DNA from 2 places in the Anaeromusa sp. genome. Region 2 is predicted to be linked to the other one. Evidence: predicted binding sites of a transcription regulator. Region 2 holds the regulator's gene; the other holds the start of a gene.
The links. The regulator HrcA, encoded in region 2, represses chaperone genes, less so after heat shock. The targets are predictions, from matches to a motif close to TGTTAGCACTCNNNNNNNNNGAGTGCTAACA.
Positions count from the first base shown of each region.

Region 1: the regulator HrcA is predicted to act here: its motif matches at 16,274-16,304, upstream of groES (co-chaperone GroES).

Region 1 is NZ_JAQUZF010000013.1:2,619-21,222, forward strand. Features, by position in the region: gene purH (bifunctional phosphoribosylaminoimidazolecarboxamide formyltransferase/IMP cyclohydrolase) at 1-1,111, opposite strand, end outside; gene purN (phosphoribosylglycinamide formyltransferase) at 1,122-1,745, opposite strand; gene purM (phosphoribosylformylglycinamidine cyclo-ligase) at 1,735-2,811, opposite strand; gene purF (amidophosphoribosyltransferase) at 2,826-4,259, opposite strand; gene purC (phosphoribosylaminoimidazolesuccinocarboxamide synthase) at 4,263-4,970, opposite strand; gene purE (5-(carboxyamino)imidazole ribonucleotide mutase) at 4,984-5,490, opposite strand; gene PHF27_RS03380 (NCS2 family permease) at 5,682-7,052, opposite strand; purine riboswitch at 7,229-7,330, opposite strand; gene PHF27_RS03385 (hypothetical protein) at 7,514-7,714, shown strand; gene guaA (glutamine-hydrolyzing GMP synthase) at 7,845-9,398, opposite strand; gene PHF27_RS03395 (MTAP family purine nucleoside phosphorylase) at 9,445-10,269, opposite strand; gene mqnC (cyclic dehypoxanthinyl futalosine synthase) at 10,266-11,303, opposite strand; gene PHF27_RS03405 (menaquinone biosynthesis protein) at 11,300-12,148, opposite strand; gene mqnE (aminofutalosine synthase MqnE) at 12,141-13,235, opposite strand; gene PHF27_RS03415 (hypothetical protein) at 13,325-13,996, opposite strand; gene groL (chaperonin GroEL) at 14,263-15,909, opposite strand; gene groES (co-chaperone GroES) at 15,957-16,241, opposite strand; gene PHF27_RS03430 (response regulator) at 16,450-17,025, opposite strand; gene PHF27_RS03435 (histidine kinase N-terminal domain-containing protein) at 17,028-18,449, opposite strand; partial or broken gene tsaD (tRNA (adenosine(37)-N6)-threonylcarbamoyltransferase complex transferase subunit TsaD) at 18,479-18,604, opposite strand, start outside.
Region 2 is NZ_JAQUZF010000099.1:1,141-9,793, forward strand. Features, by position in the region: gene lepA (translation elongation factor 4) at 1-1,627, shown strand, start outside; gene hemW (radical SAM family heme chaperone HemW) at 1,705-2,871, shown strand; gene hrcA (heat-inducible transcriptional repressor HrcA) at 2,989-4,017, shown strand; gene PHF27_RS11465 (TCP-1/cpn60 chaperonin family protein) at 4,040-5,614, shown strand; gene grpE (nucleotide exchange factor GrpE) at 5,643-6,188, shown strand; gene dnaK (molecular chaperone DnaK) at 6,261-8,102, shown strand; partial or broken gene PHF27_RS11480 (DnaJ domain-containing protein) at 8,125-8,653, shown strand, end outside.

The sequences.
Region 1 (18,604 bases), on a different contig from region 2:
CGGAAACTTTTTTAATATCCCATTCTTTACGCCCCTGCTTGGGCAGCGGAGCCGCCAAAAGACGGATATTCTTCTTCTGAGACAAGATATCCAGCGCTTCCTTGGTATAGGAAGGGGCAATGACCGCCTCCAAGAAAATCGTGCTTAACTCGCCAGCGGTTTCGGCATCTACTTCCCGGTTTAAGCCGACAATACCGCCGAAAGCAGATACCGGATCGGCGCTATGCGCCTTGCGGTACGCATCGGCCAGAGTTTCCCCCATGCCGGTGCCGCAGGGATTGGTATGCTTGATAATAGCCGCTGCTGGCTGCGGAAAATCCGCCGCCACGGCATAGGCTGCTTCCAAATCCACCAGATTGTTAAAGGACAATTCCTTGCCATGCAGCTGCTGCGCCGCTGCCAGGCCGCTTTTCGCGCCTCTTTCTTTGTAGAAAGCGGCCGCTTGATGGGGATTCTCGCCGTAACGCAAGTCCTGGGCTTTTTCCCATACACCCTGCAAAGTAACAGGGAAAGTGTCTTCGCCATCTAAACGCTGCGCTAAGTAGCGAGCAATGCAGGCGTCGTATTCGCCGGTATGGCTGTATGCTTCCTGCGAAAGACGCATGCGTGTTTTATCCGACACTTCGCCGCTTTGGCGCAGTTCTTCCACTACCGTCTGGTACCGCTCAGGATTGACTACCACGGTCACATAGGCGAAATTTTTCGCCGCCGCACGAATCATAGCCGGTCCGCCGATATCGATGTTCTCGACGGCTTCCTCCAAGGTTACCCCTTCTTTGGCAATGGTCTGGCGGAAGGGATACAAATTCACCGCCACCAAATCAATACCCGTGATGCCATGCTCTTTCATCGCCGCTACATGGGCTTCGTTGTCGCGAATCGCCAAAATGCCGCCATGCACATAGGGGTTCAAGGTTTTCACACGGCCATCCATGATTTCAGGAAAGCCCGTAACATCGCTTACATAGGTCACAGGCAGCCCCGCCGCCCGCAGCGTCTTCATCGTGCCGCCAGTAGAGACGATTTCCACGCCCATTTGGCAAAGTTCTTTAGCAAACTCCACTACGCCGCTTTTATCAGAAACGCTAATTAACGCGCGCCGAATTTTCATCATTTTTACCTCACTTTTCGCTTCGGATATGGACCTGTCGCCCTTCAATCTCCAGCCGCTCCTCGCAAAACAATGCAATCGCCCGCGGATACAGCCGATGCTCCACATGAAGAATACGATCCGCCAGAGTCTGGGTCGTATCCCCCAGTTCTACCGGTACGGCTTCCTGCAAGATGATCGGACCGCTGTCCATGCCTTCGTCTACAAAATGCACGGTACAGCCTGCCACTTTAACGCCGTAACGGAGCGCTTGTCCTTGCGCATCCAGGCCCGGGAACGCAGGCAGCAAAGAGGGATGAATGTTGACGATAGCTCCAGGAAAGCGCTGAATGAAGCAAGCGCTCAAAATGCGCATAAAGCCTGCCAGTACTACCAGATCCACCTGATGCCGCTCCAGCTCGTCCGCCAGCGCGGTTTCATAAGCAGTTCGATCCGCAAAGGCTTTTCGCTCTAACACCACCGTCGGGATGCCCATGCCGCGCACACGCAGCAAGGCTTTGGCCTCCGGATTATCGCTGATGACAACACCCACCTTGGCCAAAGGCAGCCGCCCAGCATGAATAGCATCCAAAATAGCCTGCAAGTTGCTGCCGCGTCCGGAAACAAGTACGCCCAATGCCTTTTTAGCGGTCATGGTCGAACTCGCCCCCTTTAAGAGTTACTTCCCCGTTGCCGGCTACGACGGAACCAATGCGATAGCAGGTTTCACCGCGCTGCGCCAAGTCATCCATTACGGCCTGCGCCTGCGCCTCAGGCACTACCAAAATCATGCCGATACCCATATTGAAGGTACGGTACATTTCCGGCCAAGCCACATTGCCCCATTCCTGGAGGAGTGAGAAAATCGCCGGACGCGGCCAAGCTTCAATATCTACTTCCACTGCCGTGCCTTCAGGCAGCACGCGAGGGATGTTGTCGTAAAAGCCGCCGCCAGTGATATGCACCAAGCCGCGCAGGTCAAAGCGGCCGAACAAAGGCAGACACGCTTTGGGATACAGGCGAGTAGGTTCCAAAAGCTCCTCGCCCAATGGCCGTCCCAGTTCCGGTACAACCGTCTTCAGGTCCAGCTTTTGCACATCCAAACAAATTTTACGCACCAACGAATACCCATTGGAATGAACGCCGCTTGAGGGCAAGCCTAGCACCACATCGCCGGCCTGAATGGTTTCGCCGGTAATAATCTCTTCTTTTTCCACTACGCCGACAGCAAAGCCGCCGATATCGTATTCGCCTTCACCGTAAAAGCCGGCCATTTCCGCAGTTTCGCCGCCAATAAGGGCGCAACCGGACTCCTTGCAAGCCCTGGCGATGCCGCCGACAATATCAGCAACCTGCGTGGGGCTGACTTTGGCTACCGCCAGATAGTCGAGGAAAAAGAGAGGCTCTGCGCCTTGCACCAAAATGTCATTTACACACATGGCTACCGCATCCTGGCCGATGGTATCATGCTTGTCCATCAGAAATGCCAAGCGCAGCTTAGTGCCAACGCCGTCTGTGCCCGAAACCAGTACAGGCTCCCGATATTTTCCCGTGTTCAAAGCGAACAGGCCGCCAAAACCGCCTATATCACCAAGCACTTCCGGTCGATAGGTGCTGCGCACATGCGCTTTCATCCGCTGCACCGCCTCATTACCAGCGTCAATATCTACGCCGGCGTCGCGATAGGTCAGGGACGGCGCGTTCTTCTTCATCTCAGACATGCACTCTTCCTCCATTAACGTCGCTTTTGCTCAAAAATGAATTTCTGGGTTGCAATTTCCGCTTCGCACTCGATCTCCGTAGGATAGTCGTTATTAAAGCAAGCATAGCACATTTGGCTGGCGTCTACATTAGCGACGCAGCCTTGCAAGCCTTCAATCGTCAAGTAATGCAGGGAATCGGCGCCAATAAACTCACGGATTTCCTCCACGCTTTTGCTGGCGGCGATCAGTTCCTTGCGAGCCGAAGTATCAATACCGTAATAGCAAGGGCAGGAAATCGGCGGCGAACTAACGCACATATGCACTTCCCTCGCGCCTGCTTCCTTAAGCATATGCACGATTTTGCCGCTCGTTGTGCCGCGTACAATAGAATCATCCACCATTACCACGGATTTTCCGGCCACAGCCGCCCGAACAGCATTCAGCTTCAACCGTACGCCCATATCCCGCTTCTTCTGTTCCGGCTGAATAAAGGTCCGGCCAATATAGCGGTTTTTCATCAGGCCTTCCATAAAAGGAATGCCCGACTCGTAACTATAGCCCAAAGCGGCTGTCGTTCCCGAATCAGGCACGGAAATGACGACGTCCGCTTTGACGCCATGCTCTCTGGCCAGTTGCCGACCCATTTCAAAACGCGCCTGCTGCACGCTTTGACCGTCAATCACACTGTCCGGACGAGCAAAATAAATGTATTCAAAAATGCACAATGCTTGCCGCTTCTGTTTGGCAAATTGAAACGAATGCAGACCGTTTTCATCGACGACCACCATTTCCCCTGGTTTTACGTCACGGACAAACTCGGCACCCACTGTATCCAACGCACAAGATTCCGAAGCAATCACATAACCGCCATTCAGACGACCAACGCAAAGAGGCCGGAAGCCGTTCGGATCGCGCACGCCTAAGAGCTTGTCCTCGGTCATGACCACCAAGCAGTAGGCGCCCTCCACGTCTTGGAGGCTTTCCATAACCTTTTCCTCTAAGTTGTCTTTGCGCGAACGGGCAATCAAATTAACTATCACTTCGCTGTCAATAGACGTTTGAAAAATACAGCCTTCTTCTTCCAGCTTTTTGCGCAGCGAACCGGCATTAGTCAAATTGCCGTTGTGAGCCATCGCAATAGTCCCGCCGGCGTACCGCACCATCAACGGCTGCGTATTGGCCAAAAGACTGGAACCTGTTGTCGAATAGCGCACATGGCCTATAGAGATATATTGGTTCTCCATCCGAGGAAGCTGGTGGCGAAATACTTCGCCTACCAACCCCATGCCGCGATGGACATCCATCCAGGCGCCGTCGGTAACGGCAATGCCGGCGCTTTCCTGTCCCCTATGCTGCAAAGCATACAGCCCCCAATAGGTACAATGCGTGACATCTTCCGTATGGGAATAAATACCGAAGACACCGCATTCTTCATGCAGAGTATCGTTGTCCATCACATCGATCATTGCTTACCTCTCTCCTGTCAAACGATACAATACTTCTTTATAGGCTTCTTCCACATTGCCCAAATCGCGGCGAAAACGGTCCTTGTCCATTTTTTCACCGGTCTTGCTGTCCCAAAAGCGGCAGGTGTCCGGAGAAATTTCGTCTCCCAAAATCACTTCGCCCTTATACAGGCCAAACTCCAATTTGAAGTCAATCAGTTCCAGCCCTTTTTCTTTCAAATGAGCCGAGAGGATTTCATTCGTTTTCAGAGCATACTCAGAAACCTTTTCCATCTGCTCCGGCGTAGCCAGATTCATAGCGGCGATATGATAGTCGTTAATCATAGGATCGCCCAGTTCGTCATCCTTATAGTAGAACTCCAGCACGGTTTTTGCCATTTTTGTTCCTTCCGCCAAGCCCAAGCGTTTAGCCAGGCTTCCAGCGGCGATATTGCGCACAACTACCTCTACAGGCAGAATGGTTAGTTTTTTTACCAGCATTTCCCGGTCACTAAGACGTTTGAGCAAATGATGAGGAATGCCGGCCTTGCCGAGCAATTCAAAAAAGAAGGTGGCAATCTTATTGTTCAAAACACCCTTGTCGGTAATGATGCCTTTTTTGTCGCCATTGAAAGCAGTGGCGTCATCCTTGTAATATACAAGCAATTCATCCGGGTTTTCCGTCGCAAACATTTGTTTCGCTTTGCCTTCGTAAAGAGGTTTCTTTTCCACGCCTATATCCTCCCTATGCCTTTGCGGCTTCTTCGTTCCAAATTTTTGTAACCTTATCCGCTTTAGCGGCTACTTCTTCAGCCATCTGCTTCCGGTACTCCTTCAGCTTAGCGGCTAAATTTTCATTGCCTACGGCCAGTATTTGCACAGCGAAAATCGCGGCATTTTTGGCGCCGTCTACCGCCATCGTGGCTACAGGAATTCCTGAAGGCATCTGCACAATGCTCAAAAGAGCGTCAAAGCCCGCCAAGGGAGTTGCTGCTATAGGCACACCGATTACCGGCAGCGTCGTAAAGCTGGCGATCACCCCAGGCAAGTGGGCTGCTGCGCCAGCAGCGGCAATAATGACCTTCACGCCGCGCTCGGCAGCGCCGGCGGCAAACTCATGAACCACATCCGGCGTACGATGCGCCGAGGCCACAACGACTTCGCATTCCACGTCAAAGGACTTGAGCACTTTAGCTGCCCCTTCCAGCCTCGGCCAGTCGGAGTCGCTTCCCATGATGATAGCAACCTTCATAAACAGCCTCCTTTTGCACTTCACCGTTTAACCATATTTTGTCAGTTCTATGTTTGCTGCGATTCTCCTGCACCTTTCCTTCCGGCACCGGACCTGTTGCGGAAGGAAAACCCGGAGAACAGGCGCGGAAGAGTACTCTCTTCCGCGCCATGGCTGCTTCGCCTCACAGGGTATTTTAGGAGTAAACAAAACTATTCCGCAAGGAACATATAGCGCAATACTACCAGCACCGCCAGGATATAGACAATCCAATGCGCTTCTTTGCCGCGCCCATTGATGAGCTTCAAAAGCGGGTACAGTACCAGACCAGCAGAAATGCCGTTGGCAATACTATAAGTAAAAGGCATCAGAATAATGGTCATAAAAGCCGGGAAAAACTCAGTAAAATCGGTAAAATCAATGTTGCGCACCGACTCCATCATCAAAGCGCCGACAATAATCAAAGCCGGAGCCGTTGCCGCGCTGGGAATGAGTCCCACCAAGGGCGTGAAAAACATAGACAGCAAGAACAGCGAGCCGCAAACTACAGCCGTCAGACCGGTACGACCGCCAACACCAACGCCAGCGGCGCTTTCCACAAAAGCGGTAATGGTGCTGGTTCCCAAAAGCGAACCGATGCTGACGCCGGCGGCATCAGTAAGCATCGCTTTACCCATGCCTGGAAAGCGTCCTGTTTTGTCCATCAGGCCAGCTTTCGTAGCCATCCCCACCATAGTGCCCATGGCATCGAAGAGTTCCACAAAGGTAAAGGTGAAAATAATAGTTAAGAGTCCCATATTCAAAGCGCCCATAATATCCAAGGCAAAAAAAGCATTGCGGCTGAAATCGGGAATGGAAACCGGCGAAAAGCCAGCGGGAATATTAACAATTCCCGTCGCAATGCCTGCAAGCGAAGTCAGCAGAATGCCAATCAAAATTGCGCCTTTTACTTGACGGCCCATTAAAATCGCCGTGATAAAAAGACCGCACAGCGCCAAAAAGACATCAGGACTGCCCAATTTTCCCAGCTCGATAATGGTTTCAAAGGACAGCGGCGTACCATTGCCATGTGCCGCGACTATCTTTTCCAGCGTCGGCGGAATGAGCGACAAGCGAATGCTCATAATGCCGGAAAGTTTCAAGCCAACCACAGTGATAAACAAGCCAATCCCTACAGTAATTGCATGTTTCAAGGCCATTGGCATGCCCTCTACGAGCAATTGGCGGACCCGGGTAACCGTCAACAAAATAAAAATAATACCGGAAATAAAAACGGCGCCCAAAGCGGCCTGCCACGGCACACCCATGCCGATGATAACAGTAAACGCATAAAATGCATTCAGGCCCATTCCCGGAGCCATAGCGATCGGATAGTTAACAAACAAGCCCATCATAATTGTAACCAGACCGGCTCCAATGGAAGTGGCCAGCAAGACGGCGTTTTTGTCCATCCCTGCGGCGCCCAGAATGCTGGGATTGACAAACAGGATATAAGCCATAGCCATAAACGTAGTAATCCCTGCGGTGATTTCGGTATTTACATTGGTGTTTCTTTCACGCAATGCAAATAGCTTTTCCAACATGTGCGTCTCTCCTCTGTCTGCTATTTTTTTGATACCTAGAGAAATCTCCTGATTTTCCGAATAAGCGCAGCCACCTGCTCAAACAAAAAACACCGCCAGAAAATTCGCGGGTTTTGCCTGAGCGAAAATTCCGTCCGGTGCGGCAGCTAGGGAGTCTTTCCCTGCACTATCTGGCATCTGCTGGAGATTCCGCTCGTAGTCAGACAATTTACGGTTGTCCGGTAGAGACATTTGGGCCGTATTCCCAAACATATACGAGCCGTATGCGGTTACGGTTTTATTTTAACAGCATCAGCAGAGTGAGTCAACGAAAACATGAACCTTGTTTCTTCATTTTTCTTTAACGTTCGGGTTTCTGTTTTTTTCTTTTTTCTTTAAGATTTTTTATTTTTTGTACGATATAAGGGATGAAGGTCCTGTGTCATACGTGACAAATCCTAAAGTAAAGGAGGCCCCTCGTCATGGTTGAACGCATACAACGCATCAATCGCATCCGCCCTGTTGATTCTTACTCCTCGGGGCAGTCCGGTTTGAAGCAAAAGCGCAAAAAACAAGCTCCTTCCTTTGGTCGTTCCTTACAAAAGGAAGTGGCTGCCGAAGCGGATAAAGAGAAAAACACTCCCCTGCCGCCGTTACAAGCGACCATTTACTATACGGTGTAAAAACTCAGCATAAAAAAGACCTTGCACAAGCTTCTAAAAAGCTTCAATGCAAGGTCTTTTTGTCTATGTCGGGCAGGCTACGTCACTTTGCCCTCTGGAGAAAAAATGACTGTGCCCCACGACAAATTACTTATTCAAATTCAATTGTTGCTGGCGGTTTCCCTGTGCAATCATAAAGCACACGATTAACGCCTTTTACTTCATTTACAATACGGCTGGTAACAATCGCAAGTACTTCCCACGGAAGCTGCGCGCTTTCAGCTGTCATAAAATCAGATGTCATAACAGCACGAAGAGCAATCGCATAATCATACGTACGACCATCCCCCATAACACCAACCGAACGCATATTGGTGAGCGCTGCAAAATACTGTCCCAGATCTTTCGCTACGCCGGCTTTTGCTACTTCTTCACGGTAAATAGCATCCGCATCCTGAACGATCTGTACTTTTTCTTCTGTCACTTCACCGATGATACGAATACCAAGTCCCGGACCTGGGAACGGTTGACGGCTGACAAGATGTTCCGGAATCTGTAATTCCCGGCCAGCTTTTCTTACTTCATCTTTAAATAACAGGCGCAGCGGTTCTACGATTTCTTTGAAATCAACATAATCCGGCAGACCGCCTACATTATGATGGGATTTGATAACCGCCGATTTTCCCAGCCCACTTTCGATAACGTCCGGATAGATGGTTCCCTGTACGAGGAAATCCACTTTGCCAATTTTTTTAGCTTCATCTTCGAATACACGAATGAACTCTTCGCCAATAATTTTACGCTTTGTTTCCGGATCAGAAACACCCTTGAGTTTTGCATAGAAGCGCTCTTTAGCATTTACGCGAATGAAGTTCAGATCATAATGACCATCCGGACCAAATACAGCTTCAACTTCATCGCCTTCATTTTTTCTCAGTAAGCCATGATCAACAAATACACAGGTCAGTTGTTTGCCGACAGCTTTTGACAGCAATACAGCAGCAACAGAGGAGTCAACCCCGCCCGACAAGGCGCAGAGAACTTTTCCGTCGCCAATCTTCTGGCGAAGCGTCTGAATTGTCGCTTCTACAAAGGAATCCATTTTCCAGTCGCCATTGCATTCACATACATTGAAAATAAAGTTATGAAGCATTTTCATACCTTCAACGGTATGCATAACTTCCGGATGGAACTGTACAGCATAGAGTTTTTCGGTTTCATTTTCCATCGCTGCCACCGGACATACAGGTGTAGAGGCTGTAACCTTAAAGGATGCCGGAGCTTCTGCAATATAATCCGTATGACTCATCCAGCAAATCGTTTCCTTGGAAACCCCTGCAAAGATTTTAGAGCTTTCGCCTTTAATGCTGACTTCCGTTTTGCCATATTCGCTGACCGGAGCGGTTGCAACCTTGCCCCCCAGTAAATGTGCCATAAGCTGTGAGCCGTAGCAAATTCCCAAAACCGGAATTCCCAGCTTCAAAAGTTCTGCACTGCATACGGCAGAATCCTTTTCATACACACTATTCGGGCCGCCGGTAAAAATAATCCCTTTAGGCTGCATTTTTTTTATCTCTTCAATGCTCATCGTATACGGAAAAACTTCGCAATATACGTTGCACTCTCTGACGCGTCTGGCAATCAGCTGGTTGTACTGCCCGCCGAAATCCATAACCAAAACAAATTCATTTTGTTTGGCACTCATGAACAAGCCCCCTTTCTATATGAAGAAAATTAAACCACACCCGAGGCTACTTGTAAATACCTTTTAAGAGCGTTTCTTTACGCAAGCTGGCGCATTCGCACTCGCCCACAGTCCGCAAATGACGAATTGTGTCAAGGAGAATGCGGCTGAGCATGGGGGCGTCATCATAAAAAATATCTTGTAAGTCTTTGTGGGACCAGTTTTTCACAACCCCTTCGCCGTAATTGACGACAAAGTACAACCCTGCAAAACAGGCGCCGATTTCCCTTGCTAGATATACTTCCGGACAAATGCTCTGGCCAACAATGTCCGCATGGCCCTTGAGCATGGCGATTTCCGCCGGACTTTCAAAATGCCGTCCGTCTGTAACCGCATATATTCCTCTGCTGAAAATACGTCCTAAATAGTGTTCTTTAGCGGTTTCTACCAGCACTTCCCGCATTTCCGGACAGATCGCATCGCGCATCACCAACAGGTAATGCCCCTCAAGGCCGACATCTTTACGCATGGACTGATCCAAATAGTCGTGTGGAATGACAATATCCCGGGGGTCCAGGAGATGATTGACGGTACCAACGCCGCCTTCCCCTAGAATGCGGCGTACGCCTGCCTCGCGGAGCACCCAGAAAATCTGCCTAGAAGCGTCGGCGCGGCTGACCTGCCGGCCCCAGCCATGCATTTTGCAGGTTAACACCGGCTTTTCATCTACCGTAAACAGCCGAAACGGCGGACTTTCACCATAAGGCGTTTCAAAAACCAGTTGGTCTTCCAAAAGAACAACCCCTGGATCATCCGCCCCTAAGGGAAAATCACTGGATAGAGTACCCGAGCCGCCGATGACGGCAAAATCAGCTTGAACCGTTACCTTCATGCTTCCACCTCATCATCAAAACGTTTGATAATTTCATATACTGTATTACGCTGCGCCGGTTTTCTGCCGGCTTGTCGAATCAGACGAACCATAGACTCTACATTCATCGCATGCGACGTACCCGCCGCCTTAACAACATTTTCCTCCAGCATGACGCTGCCCAAATCATTAGCGCCAAAAGCCAGACTCAGTTGTCCAATTTCCTTGCCCTGAGTCACCCAAGAGCCTTGCACCGTGTGAATGTTATCCAGATACAGCCGCGCCACCGCCAGGGTACGCAAGTATTCCCAAGAAGAAATCTTTTCGCCCCCCAGTTCATTATTCCCTGGCTGGTATGTCCAGAGAATAAAAGCCCGGAAGCCGCCGGTTTCCTCTTGCAAGCGTTTGATTTTCTCCAAATGCTCCAGCCGCTGCGCTCGGCTTTCCCCCATGCCGATGACCATGGTGGCTGTCGTGCCAAAGCCAAAAAGCTGCGCCTGACGCATTACGTCCAGCCATTCGCCGCTGGAAATTTTTTTAGGGCTCACGCGCTGGCGAATCTCGTCCACCAAAATTTCCGCACCGCCCCCTGGCAGCGAATCAAGTCCAGCCTCCCGCAATTGCCGCAGCACTTCCGGTATTGAAAGACCGCTTTGCTTAGAGAAATAAAAAATTTCCGTCGGCGAAAACGAATGAATTACAATATCATAGCGCGCTTTAATCGCCTTCACTAAATCCAAATACCAGGAAAAAGGCAAATCCGGATGCAGTCCGCCTTGCATGAGAATTTGCGTACCGCCGGCTGCTACCGTCTCGCCGACTTTCTCCAGCACCTCTTCATGAGTCAGCACATAGCCTTCCGGATGTCCGGGACGCCGAAAAAAAGCGCAAAAGCGACACTCGCTGGTGCAAATATTTGTATAGTTAATATTGCGGTCCACAATAAAAGTTACCGTATCGTCTGGAAAACGTTGGCGCCGACAAGCGTCCGCCGCCAAGCCCAACGTTAAAATATCTTCTTGTTCCAGAAGCGCCAAGGCTTCCTCTTTTTTCATGCCTGCGCCTCCCCGGCAAATGCCAGTTGCGGCACTTTTTCAATCAGTCCCAACGCATGCGTCCGCTGGTAAAAGCCCAGCAACGCCTGCTGATGTGTTGGCGTCAGCTCGTAATTTAAAAGGCCGATATAATGCACAATCTCTGCCGGCGTAAAGCCGTCCCGGCGAATCCAAGCCGCCGCCTCGTCCAGATGCTCCAAGCCGTAAGTAAAAGCCTCTCGCAAGCGCTGCTGCACTTGAGCCACTGCCTGCGGCTGTGCCGCGGCAAATTCACGCCTAGCCACCCAAACCGCGTAGACCATGCCGCCGCCAGTCAGCGCCCGCCATTGGCCGCCCATATCATAATAATAGTAGCCTTCTTGCTGATGCAAGTACGCTCCCAGGGCGTCATCGCCGATGAACAGCACCGCGTCAGCCTTATCCAAAACCTCTTCCGTCCACAAAGACGTCGTAGTTTCATAGCTCACTTGACGCAAACCGTAATGCTGCGCCAGCACAATTTTTAATTGGCGGTGCGAAGTAGCAGACTTGCTCGTCAGTAGCACCTTGCCGCCTTCCAGTTCCTCTATCGGCTTTTTAGAAACAAGCAAAATGCTTTCCAGCGCCGTCTCGGCGCTGATGGATAAATCCGGCAAAAGCAGCAGCTTATCCGCATGCTGTGCATAGATAATGGACGAAACCGGACTGACATCCAATTCGCCGGCCAACAGCTTCCCGTTCAACACGGCCGGCACGTCGCAGACAACCTCAAGTCCAGCGGCAAAGCCGCCTTCCATCAAAGCATAATCCAAAGGCAAACAGTTCAAAAACTGAATATGTCCTACCCTAGGACGCATTTCATTCATGTTCATTCCTCCCGTTGCAGGGGTGATAAAAGGTATCCCGTTCCACCGGAACATAGCCGGTTTCCCGGATTATGCCGCAAAGCTCCTCTTTGGTAATACCCTTGCGCGTAGTACTTCCCGCGGCATGAATAATCTTTTCTTCCATGACGGTTCCGTCCATATCATCTACGCCAAAAGCCAGCGACAGCTGCGCCACAGGCATAGTCAGCATCATCCAGAACGATTTGATGTGCTCCACATTATCCAACACCAGCCTCGCCAAGGCGATCATCTTCAAATCTTCCCAGGCGGAAGCTCGCTGCAATTGAGCAAAGCCCGTATTGGCCGGATGAAAAGGAAAGGACACAAAGGCTTGAAAGCCGCCGGTCTCATCTTGAATATCACGCAGCGTCAGTAAATGCCGCAGACGCTGCTCTGGAGTTTCCACATGTCCGTAAAGCATGGTGGCATTCGTAGGAATGTTCATTTGATGCGCCGTGCGGATAATTTCAATCCATTCTGCGCTGTTCGCCTTATCCGGGCAAATGCGCCGCCGTACGGAGTCATCCAGAATTTCCGCGCCGCCGCCTGGCAGAGAATCCAATCCAGCTTCCTGCAGCTGCCGCAGCACTTCTCTAAAGGACAAACCGGTCAGCTTGGCAAAATGCCAAATTTCCACAGGTGTAAACGCTTTAATATGCAATTGCGGCCACTTGGTCTTAACTGCCCGTACGATCTCCAAGTAGTAAGAAAAAGGCTGATCAGGATGCAGCGAACTCACCATATGCACTTCCGAAAGATCCGGCGCTTCCGCTACCGCCCTAGCCACCAAATCAAGCACATCTTCTTGGAAAAGCAAAAAGCCCCGCTTATCGCCCTGCTTACAGGAAAAAGCGCACAAGGGACACCCTGCGGTACAAACGTTGCTCAAATTCACATGACGGTTCACATTATAGTAGACTTCCTTGCCGCTGCTGCGCTCCTTGGCCGCCCGAGCCCACGCCCCTAAATCCAGCAAATTGGCCTGTTCATACAACGCCAACGCATCTTCTAAATTTAGCCTCTCCCCTGCTTTCGCTTTGGAAGCGGCAATCTCCAACGCCTTCATGTATACGCCACCTTGTCTGTTGTTTTAAATCCGTGCAACACAAAGCAGGCTTGCAGTGCCAAAGCGCTGCAAGCCTGCCGAAGCAGTTTTTATCCCTGCCACTCCCAAAAAGGAAAACGGCGCAAAATCTTCGTGATAAAGTAATCGGAAAAAGAATAAGCCACCCGCAGCGTCAGCAGTATCGAAAAAGCGGTCAGCCACCCCAAAGCTTCTCCTGAACGATATTCGTAGGGAACAAGCAATATTTCCAGACCGGTAACCACAACAAAGGCCAGCGCTAAAGGCACAAAAGAATGCACCACGCTAAAACCCATCTTGGAGTAAAGAATTCCACGCCCGGACACTCTTATGGAATTAAAAAAAGACAGCAATTCTTCATGCAGAGGCTCCGCCCATTCCCGGTAAAGACCGTGAACCACCAGCGATCCTGCCGCTGGATAGCAGTTTTTCAGCACAAAGGACAGGGCCCCTCGATTCACTACCTCTACAGTCAAGCTCATACGATCCGGCTGGCCCCATTCGTCCAGCACCGCAAAAAGCTCTTCACGGCTGCTCACTGTGACTTCTTCCTCTTCCTCTTGCTCTGTTTTCTTCTTGCGCCCTAACGGATTGCAACCTCGAGCTAGCACGGCTTGCCAGTTGATTTCGCCTTCCCGCTCCAACCGCGACAATAAACTCTCCAATCCCTGCGCGTCCAAATGACAAGCAGGTAAATTACTCTTAAATTCGTTGCTATTTTCTTCTTGTTTTTGCACGCTCACGCCTTGCCCTCCATTTTACACTGTACTTTAAAACCACGAAAAATCAAAAAATTAATTTAAATTATTCCTATTAGTGAAATGATAGCAAATCCGATAGTTCCGCGCAAGGAAAAAATAGGGTAATCTTGAACCCCTTTTCGCGTCTTTCGTGTATTTCGCGGTTCAATTTCAAATTCTGCTGTATACAAAAAAGAAGCTGCCCACGAGCTTAATCGCTCGTGAACAGCCTCTAATTTCAAGGAAATTCCGGTAACAAGGGGGCTTGATTACATCATGCCGCCCATGCCGCCCATACCGCCCATGCCGCCCATGGCAGCAGCAGCGGCAGCAGCGCCGTTATCTTTTTCCGGCTTGTCGGCTACCAAGCTTTCGGTGGTGAGAACCATCGCAGCAATACTGGAAGCATTCTGCAGAGCCGAACGGGTTACTTTCGCAGGATCCACAATGCCGGAAGCGATCATATCCACATATTCTTCCGTCATAGCGTTAAAGCCTTTACCTTTGCCGGCTTTCTTCACGTTTTCCACAATAACCGAACCTTCATGGCCGGCATTGTTGGCAATCTGGCGCAAAGGCTCTTCAATAGCGCGCCGTACGATAGCTACGCCGGTTTTTTCGTCGCCGGTAACCTGTACCGTGGCCAACACGTCTTGAATGTCGATGAAGGTGGTGCCGCCGCCGGCGACAATGCCTTCTTCCACAGCTGCACGAGTCGCATTAAGAGCGTCTTCGATACGAAGTTTCTTTTCTTTCATTTCCACTTCCGTCGCAGCGCCTACTTCGATGACAGCTACGCCGCCAGCCAGTTTAGCCAAACGTTCTTGGAGCTTTTCACGATCAAAGTCGGATGTGGTTTCTTCGATGTGCGCACGAATCTGGTTCACACGAGCTTTGATTTCTTCCTGGCTGCCTTCGCCGTCGACGATGGTTGTTTCTTCTTTGGAAATGCGAATCTGGCGAGCGCGGCCCAAATCAGCCAGTTCTACGCTGTCCAGCTTGCGGCCGAGTTCTTCGGTAATAACCGTACCGCCGGTGATGATGGCAATATCCTCCAGCATCGCTTTACGGCGATCGCCAAAGCCAGGAGCCTTAACAGCTACCGCTTTGAAGGTGCCGCGCAGCTTGTTGACCACCAAAGTGGCCAGTGCTTCGCCTTCTACGTCTTCAGCAATGATCAGCAGTTCTTTACCCTGCTGTACTACTTTTTCCAGAACCGGCAGCATGTCGGCAATAGCGCCGATTTTGCGATCGGTGATCAGGATGTACGGATTGGACAGAACGGCTTCCATTTTGTCCGTATCGGTGATCATGTAAGGAGAAATGTAACCGCGGTCGAACTGCATGCCTTCTACAACTTGCAGATCCGTGCCCATGCCTTTGGATTCTTCAACAGTGATAACACCGTCTTTGCCTACTTTTTCCATAGCTTCAGCAATCAGCTGGCCGATTTCTTCGTCAGCTGCGGAAATAGAAGCAACCTGAGCGATAGCATCCTTCGTTTCCACTTTCTTGGAAGCTTTGCGAATTTCTTCTACCAAAGCAGCAACGGCTTTTTGAATGCCCTTTTTCAGAACCATCGGATTAGCGCCGGCGGCGACATTGCGCATGCCTTCGTGAATCATAGCCTGAGCCAAAATGGTAGCCGTCGTGGTGCCGTCGCCTGCAACGTCATTGGTTTTGGTGGCAACTTCTTTCACCAACTGAGCGCCCATGTTTTCAAAAGGATCTTCCAGTTCGATATCCCGAGCGATAGTCACGCCGTCATTAGTAATGAGCGGTGCGCCGAATTTCTTATCCAAAACCACATTGCGGCCTTTAGGTCCAAGAGTTACTTTTACAGCATTAGCCAGAGAATTAACACCGCGTTCTAATGCGCGGCGAGCTTCTTCGTCAAACAAAATCTGTTTTGCCATGTTCATTTCCTCCTCAAATTATATGCTTACGCCTAGGCTTGCGCCGATTATTCTACAATAGCCAGAATGTCCCGCTCGCTGACGATGAGGTATTCCTTGCCGTCAATTTTCACTTCCGTACCTGCGTATTTGGAGAAAATAATTTTATCTCCTGCTTTGACATCCATGGAAGCGCGCTGGCCATTATCCAATACTTTACCAGTGCCTACCGCAACAACTTCACCTTCCTGCGGCTTTTCCTTGGCCGTGTCAGGCAGCACAATTCCGCTCTTGGTGGTGAGCTCTCCTTCCAGAACCTGGATGACAACACGATCTCCTAATGGCTTAATCATCTAGATACCCTCCCTTGAAGATGTCTTATTTTTGTTAGCACTCACCTTGATAGAGTGCTAATCACATTTCTTATGATATAGAAAACGCTCAAAAAAATCAAGAGCTCTCTTGAAAAAAAACGGCTGTTTTCAGCCGTTTTTCTTATTTATCCCCAAAATCACCCTTGTTTTCTTTTTTGCGCTCTTTTTTACACCTGTACACGCCTATTTATTTAGTAGCTGCATGAATGATAGCTTCAGCCACTTCGCGAATGGAAATGCGTTTCGCCATGCTGTATTGCTGAATACGACGAAAAGCCTCGCTTTCATTCAAATGATGGGCGTCCATCAATATTCCCTTCGCCCGATCAAGGATTTTACGCGTTTCCAAGGAGTGTTTCAAGTCTTCCAACTCTTTTTCCAGCTCTTGCATTTCTCCAAAACGAGACAGGGCAATCTCAATGGCCGGAAACAAATTGGCTTCTTTTACCGGTTTCACCAAATACGCTAAGACGCCAGACTCTTTGGCCTTTTCCACAATTTCTTTTTGACTAAACGCCGTCAAGAGCAGTACAGGCGCCAGTTTTTCCGCAGAAATAAGCTTTGCCGCCGTTATTCCGTCCATATTTGGCATTTTCACGTCCATAATGACCAGATCCGGCCGATACTTCTTGGCCAATTCCACGGCTTTTTGACCGTTGACAGCTTCACCAACCACAGTGTGTCCGGCTTCTTCCAGCATTTCCTTCAAATCCATGCGAATAATTGATTCGTTGTCGGCAATAACAATGCGTAACGGTCTCATAGCTAGCGTCCTCCTTCAACTGATTTGGGAATGGTAATGCGCGCCCTGGTTCCTTGGCAGCTTTCCAGCGAAAAGCGCCCGCCCAGATCTGATTCCACAAGGGTTCGGGAAATTTGCAGGCCTAGGCTTTGCAAGTCCTGTATGGCAAAGGTTTCTGGCAAGCCGACACCGTCGTCGTAAATCACCACTTCGTACATGTCCTCGCTGCTGCTGATGGAAATGCCGATGGTGCCTTTTTTTCTGCCTACAAAGGCATGCTCCAACGAATTTTGAATGAGTTCGTTAATGACCAAGGCCAAGCTGCTAGCCTGTTCGGACGGCAAAATGACCGTATTGCCGTCCAGTTCCGTATTCAAATCAAATTCAGGCTCCAGCATGTTTTGGCTAACTGTCTCCAGTATATTACGCGCCACTTCCGCTACGTCGATGATTTCCGCATCCTGCTGAGATAAAAATTCGTGCACAACGGAAATGCTGAGTATGCGGTTGACGCTTTCCCTCAGCGCCGCCTGCACCTCCGGCGAGGTGCTGCGCCGCGCCTGCAGCCGCAGCAGACTGGCAATGGTCTGCAGATTGTTCTTCACTCGATGATGAATTTCCTGAATGACCGCCGACTTAATGAGCAGTTCTTTTTCTTTTTTGCGCAGCTCCGTCACGTCAGACACCAGCACCACTAAACGCTGCACCTTGCCTTTATGTAAAACAGGCAGGGCCCTCATGACCAGTACCATGCCGCCTGCTTCACACTCGGCTTCCGCCGGTTGCTGCGCCGCATGGGCTTTTTCTACAAACTGCAGCTCTAAGCCCCGCTCGTAAATATGCCGTCCCGGCAATTGCGCCGCCCCCAACACACGATACATGTGCGCCGCCGCCGCGTTGGCGAACAAGATTTGCCCCTTGGGATCCACAAGAATAATGCCATCGCTGGCCGTGAGCGTCTTAAAGCAAGCTGCCGGCACCGCAGGAACCGCCGCCAAGAGCAGCCATTGCGCCGTCTCTAAAAGCAATTCATGCCCAGCTGCACCGGCTTCTTCCATGCTAGACTCACAGCTCAAAACGGCAATAACTTCGCCTTGGGCATTGCACACAGGCAGCGTCTGCATCTGCCCCAGCATGCCTAGAGCCCATTCCCGCTGCCCCAAAATGCTCTGTCCATGCTTCAAAGAGTACTCAATGAGCGGCTCCTCCAGGCAAGGAACCACGGTTCCCAGTAAATGAGGCTTGTAACGCACAAAGGTAGTATGGGGCCTGGCCTGGGCCGCAACAACCACCACCTGGCGCTCTGCAGCGCGCACATACAAAGTCAGCTGCGCATGCGCCAAGTCTGCCGCTACCGGCAGCAACGCTCCCATGCGCTCCAAGTACGCAACGTCTTCTATTGCCAATTCAGTCAGCTTTTTGCATAAATCGCCAACCATTCCCATCGCAAGCCCCTCCTTTCAGCAATCTTTCTTTATTCTACCGTTCCCAGCGGCAACGACGGAACCGCATTAAGATGCAAATCCGCCAATGGCCCGCCGCAGGCATATTGATAATGGGCCCTGCAGGCAATCATAGCCGCGTTATCGGTGCAAAGCAC
Region 2 (8,653 bases):
ATCGCAGGCCGTGCGTATTGCATATACGGCCCAAGACGGGCAGACCTATATGCTGCATCTGATTGATACTCCGGGACATGTTGATTTTACGTATGAAGTGTCTCGCAGCTTGGCTGCCTGTGAAGGCGCCTTGTTGGTAATTGATGCTGCGCAAGGCATTGAGGCGCAGACGCTGGCGAATGTATATTTGGCGCTGGAAAACAATTTGGAAATTATTCCGGTCATTAATAAAATTGACTTGCCTAGCGCCGACCCGGAACGAGTTAAACAGGAAATTGAAGATGTTATTGGCATTGACGCGTCAGAAGCCATCTTGGTTAGCGCCAAGACGGGCATTGGCATCCCGGAAGTGCTAGAGGCTGTTGTAAAGAGGGTGCCGGCGCCTGCTGGCAAAGTTGAAGAGCCGCTGCAAGCGCTGATTTTTGATTCGCATTTTGACGCCTATAAAGGGGTTATCGCTTATGTGCGTGTTATAAACGGGCGCATGGCGCCTGGCATGAAACTGCGTATGATGGCGACGGACAAAGTTTTTGAGGCTACTGAAGTCGGCGTATTTCGCCCGGTGCCTACGAATGTTTCAGAACTGACCGCCGGTCAGGTTGGCTATGTGGCGGGAAGTATTAAAAACGTTAAAGACGTGCGCGTAGGCGATACGGTAACCGATGCGGCGCGCCCAACAACGCAGGCGCTCGAAGGATACCGGAAAATTACGCCGATGGTATACTGCGGCTTGTATCCGGTGGAATCGTCGGAATATGATTCTTTGCGGGATGCGTTGGAAAAATTGCAGCTTAACGATGCGGCGTTGGTCTTTGAACCGGAAACGTCTGTGGCTCTTGGTTTTGGTTTTCGCTGCGGCTTTTTAGGGTTGCTGCATATGGATGTCGTTCAAGAACGGCTGGAACGTGAATATGGCATTGTTCTGATTACGACGGCGCCTAGCGTTATTTATCATGTATACAAGACGGACGGGGAGAAGCTAGAGATTGACAATCCTTCGAAACTTCCTACGCCGCAGGAAATTGAACATATTGAAGAACCTTACGTAAAAGCGACGGTTATCGTTCCCAACGAATTTGTGGGGGCGGTGATGGAATTGTCTCAGGAAAAACGAGGCGAATTTAAGGACATGAAATATCTCGATACGACAAGGGTATTGTTGACCTATCATTTGCCTTTGAGCGAGATTATCTATGATTACTTTGATCGCCTGAAATCATCTACCCGCGGCTATGCCTCGTTGGATTACGAATTGTCGGGCTATCAGGAGTCGGCGCTGGTTAAACTGGATATTCTTTTAAATGGCGATCCTGTAGATGCTCTGTCTGTTATTGTGCATCAAGAGAAAGCGACGCACAGGGGCCGTATTTTGGTTGAGAAGCTGCGCGGTATTATTCCCAGGCAGATGTTTGAAATCCCCGTGCAGGCGGCCATAGGCAATAAGGTTATCGCCAGGGAAACGGTGCGCGCCATGCGTAAGGACGTACTGGCCAAATGTTATGGCGGCGATATTAGCCGGAAACGCAAATTGCTGGAGAAACAAAAAGAAGGCAAAAAGCGCATGAAACAGGTAGGGAGCGTAGAAGTTCCGCAAGAAGCCTTCATGGCTATTTTAAAGATTGACTGAGTTGTTTAAAATATAAAGCGGGCTGCCTCGAGAGCGATTGAGGCGGCCCTCTTTCTGGTTTTCCGGAGGGCGGGAACATGGGGATGTTAGGCTTGTATGTGCATATTCCTTTTTGTCGGCAGAAGTGCGCTTATTGCGACTTTCCGTCTCAAACAGGGAGCGCGTTGCTGCAAAAACAATATATAGAAGCATTGTGCGAGGAAATAGCTTGGCAGGGAAACCGGCTGGGGAAAGCGACGGTAGACACGATTTTTTTTGGCGGCGGTACGCCGACTCTTATCGGCGCTGAGGCGCTAGTACGGTTGCTGCAGGAGCTGCAGCGCTGGTTTTTGGTGCTGCCGGAAGCGGAGATCTCCTTGGAAGCGAATCCGGGCACGGTTTCCGCTGACGACCTGTGGCTGTTGCGTGCGGCAGGGTTCAATCGTCTCAGTCTAGGCGTGCAGTCTTTTGATGATGCGCTGCTGCAAAACTGCGGCCGTATTCATGACGGCGCGGCGGCGCTGGCGGCCCTAGAGGCTGCCCGACAGGCTGGCTTTGACAATTGCAATGTAGATTTGATGACCGGATTGCCAGGGCAGACGTTGGCTTTGCTGCAGCAAAGCGTGCGCCAAGCGGCGGAACTTTCTGTTGAGCATTTATCAATTTATGCTTTGAAAATAGAAGAAGGTACGCCTTTTGCCAGCCTCGAAGAAAAAGGGTTGTTAGTTTTGCCAGCTGAAGACGAAACCGCAGCTATGGACAACTGGCTGGAAAGCTGGCTGCCGGCTCATGGTTACAAGCGCTACGAAATATCGAATTATGCGCAAAAAAAACGCGCTTGTCGGCACAACCTTCGCTATTGGCGTTTTCGTCCGTATTTAGGCCTGGGAGCGGCGGCGCATTCCTTTTTGGAAGGGCGGCGTTGGGAAGGGTGTTTCCCTTTGGAACGATATCTGTCTTTGCGTCCGCAGCAGCGGTGGGAATATGGAAAGCAGTCCGCGCTGACGCCGGCGCAGCTGCAGGAGGAGTTTTGCTTTTTGGCGCTGCGCACCAGGGGCGGTATTTCTCATTATCAATTTAAAGCAACCTTTGGCGTGGAGCTTTGGCAGCGTTACGCCCTTGTTTTGGAGCAGCTACTAACGGAAGGTCTTGTGGAAAAGCAAAGGGGGCGGACGTATCTTACTCCCTTGGGACTGCGTTTTGGCAATCGCGCCTTTGCGGCCTTTTTGGAAACGGAATCGGACAGCAAGTCTGACGAAAAATGAAGCAAAATACTGGATTCGATTGACTTAGACATATTGACATTTTAGGAGGAGAGTGGTATGTTTTTTATAGATGTTAGCACTCCTTAGAGAAGAGTGCTAACAATGGAGGTGGATGACATGCTTGATGAACGAAAACGTCGTATTTTGCAAGCGATTGTCGATGATTATGTATCCACCGCAGAACCGGTTGGCTCCAGGACGATTGCTCGTAAATACGATCTTGGTGTCAGCCCTGCGACGATTCGGAACGAAATGGCGGATTTAGAAGTGTTGGGCTACTTGGAACAGCTTCACACGTCTTCCGGGCGGATTCCTTCGGCCAAAGGCTATCGGTTTTACGTGGATGCCTTGCTGTCTCCGACACAGATGTCGGAAAAGGAAATTTCCTTGATTCGCAATTGGTATCAGGCCAAGGTGCGGCGTTTGGATGAGGTGTTTCAGACAACCGCCAAGATTCTTTCGCGGATGACAGGCAATGTTTCTTTGGTGCTGGCGCCGCAGGCGAGTCCTAGTTCTTTTAAGTATTTGCAATTTCTGCCGTTTGATGAAAACAAAGTGCTGCTGGTGGTTGTTTCCGACAGCGGCGCTGTTGAAAATAAGCTGTTGCCATTGCCAAGGGGCACAACCTTGGAGGAGATGCAGCTTATTGCCGAGAAACTGAACAATCGTTTGGCGGGGATTCCTTTTCGGAATTTCCGGGGGCGTATGTTTCAGGATGTCCGCGACAGTATTTTAGGCGAGGCGCGTGAGTTTGAAGAAGCGCTGGCTATTTTGGCGGATACCCTAAGCAGTCGGCATCAAGAAAGGGTATACCTCGGCGGCGCTACACAGATGCTGAATCAGCCGGAATTCAAGGATATGGAGAAATTCAAACGTCTGTTGAATATGCTGGAAGAAGAGCGCTTGCTGTATGATATTTTAGAAGCGCCTAGCGACGACGGTGTTGTGGTGACCATTGGCAGGGAAAATAAATTCAGCGGCATTCAAGACTGCAGTATGGTGCGGGCCACGTATTGTTTGGGCGGCGAAGTCGTAGGAACTATTGCCGTACTCGGGCCGACGCGTATGGATTATGCCAAAATCATGGCAACTTTGGAATTTATGAACCACAATCTTAGTGAAATCTTGAAGCACTATAAGCTGTGATTTTAAGAGGGAGGCGTAGTCTGTGAGTCGAAAGCAAGGCGGAGGCGCTGATGCCGATAGCGCATTAGCGGCGTTGATGACCAATGCCGAAGCGGTGCGAGCCATCACTTCGGCGGTAGAAGGAACGATAGGCCCCAAGGGGCTTGATACCATGCTGGTAGATCGTTTCGGCGAGGTCATTATTACTAATGACGGCGTTACGATTTTAGAAAAGATGGATATTAATCATCCGGCTGCGAAAATGCTGATTCATGCGGCGAGAGCGCAAAAGGACGAAGTCGGAGACGGCACGACTACGGCGACGATCATGGCTGGCGCTCTTGTAGCCGAAGGGCTGACGCAGGTGCTGCGCGGCGTGCCAGTAGCCCGGGTAATTGAGGGCATTCGCTTTGGGATTGACGAAGCGGCCAGACAGTTGAAGGCTCGCGCTATTACCATTGATGATGTGCAGGCGGAATGCCTTTTTGATGTGGCGCGCATTGCCGGCCGGGCCTATGCGGATATTGCTCAACTGGTAGTGGAAGCGGCGCGCTTAATCGGGCGAGGTAAATTGAAAGAAGCTCACTTTAAGCTTTCCGATACGGTTTTAGCTCAGGAAGGCGCGGAAAATGAAGTGTTTCTCGGTGTTATCATTGAAAAAGAACGCTTGAATCAAGATATGCCTTTGTCGATGGATGACGCCAAAGTAATGGTGCTGGATGATGCCTTGGCGCCGGAAGAGTTGGGCGAAGAAGCCTTGGGGACGGAAGCCGGGTTTAAGCGCTATCTGGAACTGCAAGAAGAGTTTCGGCAGAATATAGCGAAGCTGGTGGAAATGGACATTCAAGTGGTCCTGACAGACCGAGCTGTTGATTCGGCGGCGGAAGAAGCCTTTACCGACGCAGGCATGTTTGTAGTCAGCCAAGTAAATGCCACAGATTTGCGCCGCGTGGCGGAACATACCGGCGCGCGTATGATGAAGCGGACTGCCTTGAAAAAGGAAAAAGCCGAACTGCAGCGCTATCTGGGCAAAGTACAGCGTGTATATGCGGAAGAAAAACTGGGACATATTCGCATGTTGGGAGGCGATGGCAAGCCGATGGCGACCATTTTGGTAGGCGCCGCTACGGCGGAAGTGGTTGGCGAGCGGGAGCGCATTGCCAAGGACGCCGCTTCGAGCGTGCAGGCTGCTGTAAAAAGCGGCTATCTTCCGGGAGGCGGGGCTGCGGAAATTGCGGTTGCCCGCGAACTGGAACGTCATAGAGACCGCATGAAGGGTATGGCTGCTTATGGCCTGGATTGCGTGACGGCTGCGCTGAAGCGGCCGCTGGCGCAGATTGTGGATAATGCCGGCTTCAATCCGCTGGAAAAAGTGGAGGAAGTGTTAACGGCGCAAGCGTCCCAAAGCCAGGAGGTGCTGGGCATCGACTGTGAAAGCGGCGCTGTGGCGGATATGCTGCAGGCGGGGATCATGGACCCGCTGGAAGTCAAGCTGCATGCATTGAAAGCAGCTGGGGAAGTGGCGGTAGCCATTTTGCGTATTGACACGATTATTCGAAAGCGTGATGAAAATGGCGCTCCTCAACAAGGTATGGAAGAAGGCCTGCCTGATTTTTGAGAAAGTAAAATGCAAAGAGGTGGAAAGAGTGGCCAATAACCACGAAGATCTAGAAAACAAAGAAAATCAAGACGTTTCTGCGCAGGAAAGCTGCCAAGAAGCCGAAGCGGATCAAGCTGTGACGGTCGAAGCAGTCCAGGCGGAGAAGGAACGGCTTTTGGCGGAAGCTGAAGATCGTTATAAGCGTCTTTATGCGGATTTTGACAATTTCCGTCGTCGTTCGCGGCAGGAAAAAGAAGAGCTATCGAATGTAGTGGCGCAGAATCTAATTTTAGAACTGCTGCCAGTGCTGGATAATTTTGAACGCGCCTTGAGCAGCCTGAGTGAAGAAGAAGCCGCAGGCCTAGGCTCCGGCGTCTCCATGATTTACCGTCAGCTTTTTGGCGCTCTTGAAAAGGCGGGCCTTAGCGTAGTAGAGGCTGAAGGTAAAGAGTTTGATCCTCAGTACCATGAAGCCGTACTACGGGTGGAAGACTCTGAACAAGCGGAAGGTACGATTGTTCAAGAACTGCAAAAAGGCTATAGCGTAAAAGGAAAAGTCATCCGTCCCAGTATGGTTAAGGTAGTTGGTTAAGCAATTATATAATGTTGGCTGGCAGCTTGAAATTGGCTGTTGGCGTGAAGCGAAATAAGGAGGAATTGAAACATGGCAAAAGTAATTGGTATTGACTTAGGTACAACAAACTCTGTTGTTTCGGTAATGGAAGGCGGCGAGGCGACAGTAATCGCCAATGCAGAGGGAAGTCGTCTGACTCCTTCCGTAGTGGGTTTTTCCAAAACCGGCGAACGTTTGGTGGGACAACTTGCTAAGCGCCAGGCGGTTTCAAACCCCGATGGCACCATCAGCTCCGTAAAACGTCATATGGGTACTGACTGGAAAGTGTCGATTGAGGACAAGGCCTATACGCCGCAACAAATTTCGGCGATGATTCTGCAAAAATTGAAGGCTGATGCCGAAGCTTACTTGGGAGAAACGGTGACCCAGGCGGTTATTACCGTACCGGCGTATTTCAGCGACTCTCAGCGTCAGGCTACCAAAGACGCTGGCACTATTGCAGGTCTGGAAGTACTGCGTATTATCAACGAGCCTACTGCCGCAGCGTTGGCTTATGGCATGGACAAGGGCGAAGACCACACGATTCTAGTATTCGACCTGGGCGGCGGCACCTTTGACGTATCCGTGCTGGAACTGGGAGAAGGCGTGTTTGAAGTAAAAGCTACCCATGGTAACAACCGTTTAGGCGGCGATGATTTCGACGAGCGTATCGAAAAATATCTGGCTCAAGAGTTCAAAAAAGAAACAGGCATTGATCTTTCTCAGGATCGCATGGCGGTGCAGCGTTTGCGCGAAGCGGCGGAAAAAGCGAAAATCGAATTATCCGGCGTGTTGACGACCAATATCAATCTGCCCTTCATTACTGCGGATCAAACTGGTCCCAAGCATTTGGACGTCAATTTGACCCGGGCTAAGTTTGAAGAGCTCACAAGCGATCTAGTGGAATCCACCATGGGACCCACGCGCCAAGCTCTGGCCGATGCCGGATTGAGCGTAAACGAAATCGACAAGGTTATCTTGGTTGGCGGTTCTACTCGTATTCCTGCCGTTCAAGAAGCTATCAAAAAATTCTTGGGTAAAGAGCCTTTCCGCGGCGTGAACCCGGACGAGTGCGTAGCTGTAGGCGCTGCTATCCAGGCGGGCGTGCTGGCTGGAGAAGTAAAAGACGTTCTGCTGCTGGACGTAACGCCGTTGTCTCTTGGGATCGAAACTCTTGGAGGCGTTTTCACCAAGATTATCGAACGCAACACGACGATTCCTACGAAAAAAAGCCAGGTTTTCTCCACGGCGGCTGATAATCAGCCTTCTGTAGAAATCCATGTGCTCCAAGGCGAACGCGAAATGGCTTCGTACAATAAAACACTGGGACGCTTCCAATTGGGCGATATTCCTCCGGCTCCCCGCGGCGTACCGCAAATCGAAGTTACCTTTGATATCGACGCCAACGGTATCGTGCATGTGTCGGCGAAAGATCTTGGCACAGGCAAAGAGCAGAAGATCACGATTACCGCTTCTACCGGCGTCAACAAAGACGACATCGAGCGCATGGTGAAAGAAGCCGAAGCCCATGCGGCCGAAGACAAACAGCGCCGTGAAGAGGTGGAAGTGCGCAATCAGGCGGACAGCCTGGTATATCAAGCAGAAAAGACAATTAAAGAAGCCGGCGACAAAGTGGACAAGGCCTTGGCGGAAAAAGTACAGGCAGCCGCTGACAAGTTGAAAGAAACCTTGAAAAGTGGTACGCTGGAGCAGATTAAAGCTGATACGGAAGAATTGACGAAGCCGCTGCATGAACTGGCAGGCGCTTTGTATCAGCAGCAACAGCCTCAAGAAGGCGCTGCAGGCGCTCAGCAGGCTGGCGGAGCCGGCAAGAAACAAGATGACAATGTTGTAGATGCTGACTTTAAAGTGGTTGACGAAGATAAAAAATAATCCAAAGCTAGGATGGTGACACGTGGCAAAACGCGATTATTATGAGGTGCTTGGCGTAAACAAGTCCGCCTCGGAAGATGAATTAAAAAAAGCGTATCGCAAGCTGGCACGCAAGTACCATCCTGACGTCAACCGTGACAATCCGAAAGAAGCGGAAGAGAAGTTCAAGGAAATCAACGAAGCGTACGAAGTGTTGTCAGATGCTAATAAGCGTGCGCGGTATGATCAGCTTGGACATGCCGCCTTTGAACCCGGGGCCGGCGGCCCCGGGGCGGGTGGCTTTCAGGGGGATTTTGGCGGTTTCTCTGATATTTTCGATATGTTTTTCGGACAGTCCGGCTTTGGCGGCAGGAGGCCCCAGCATGGACCGGAACAGGGCGCCGACCTGCGCTACGATCTGGAAATTACCTTTGAACAGGCTGCCTTTGGGCATGAAGTGGAAATTGAAGTGCCTCGTACGGAAGAATGCGGAACCTGCCATGGCAGCGGCGCAGCGCCGGGAACAAAGGCGGAAACCTGTTCTAAGTGCAAAGGGACAGGCCAGGTTCAAT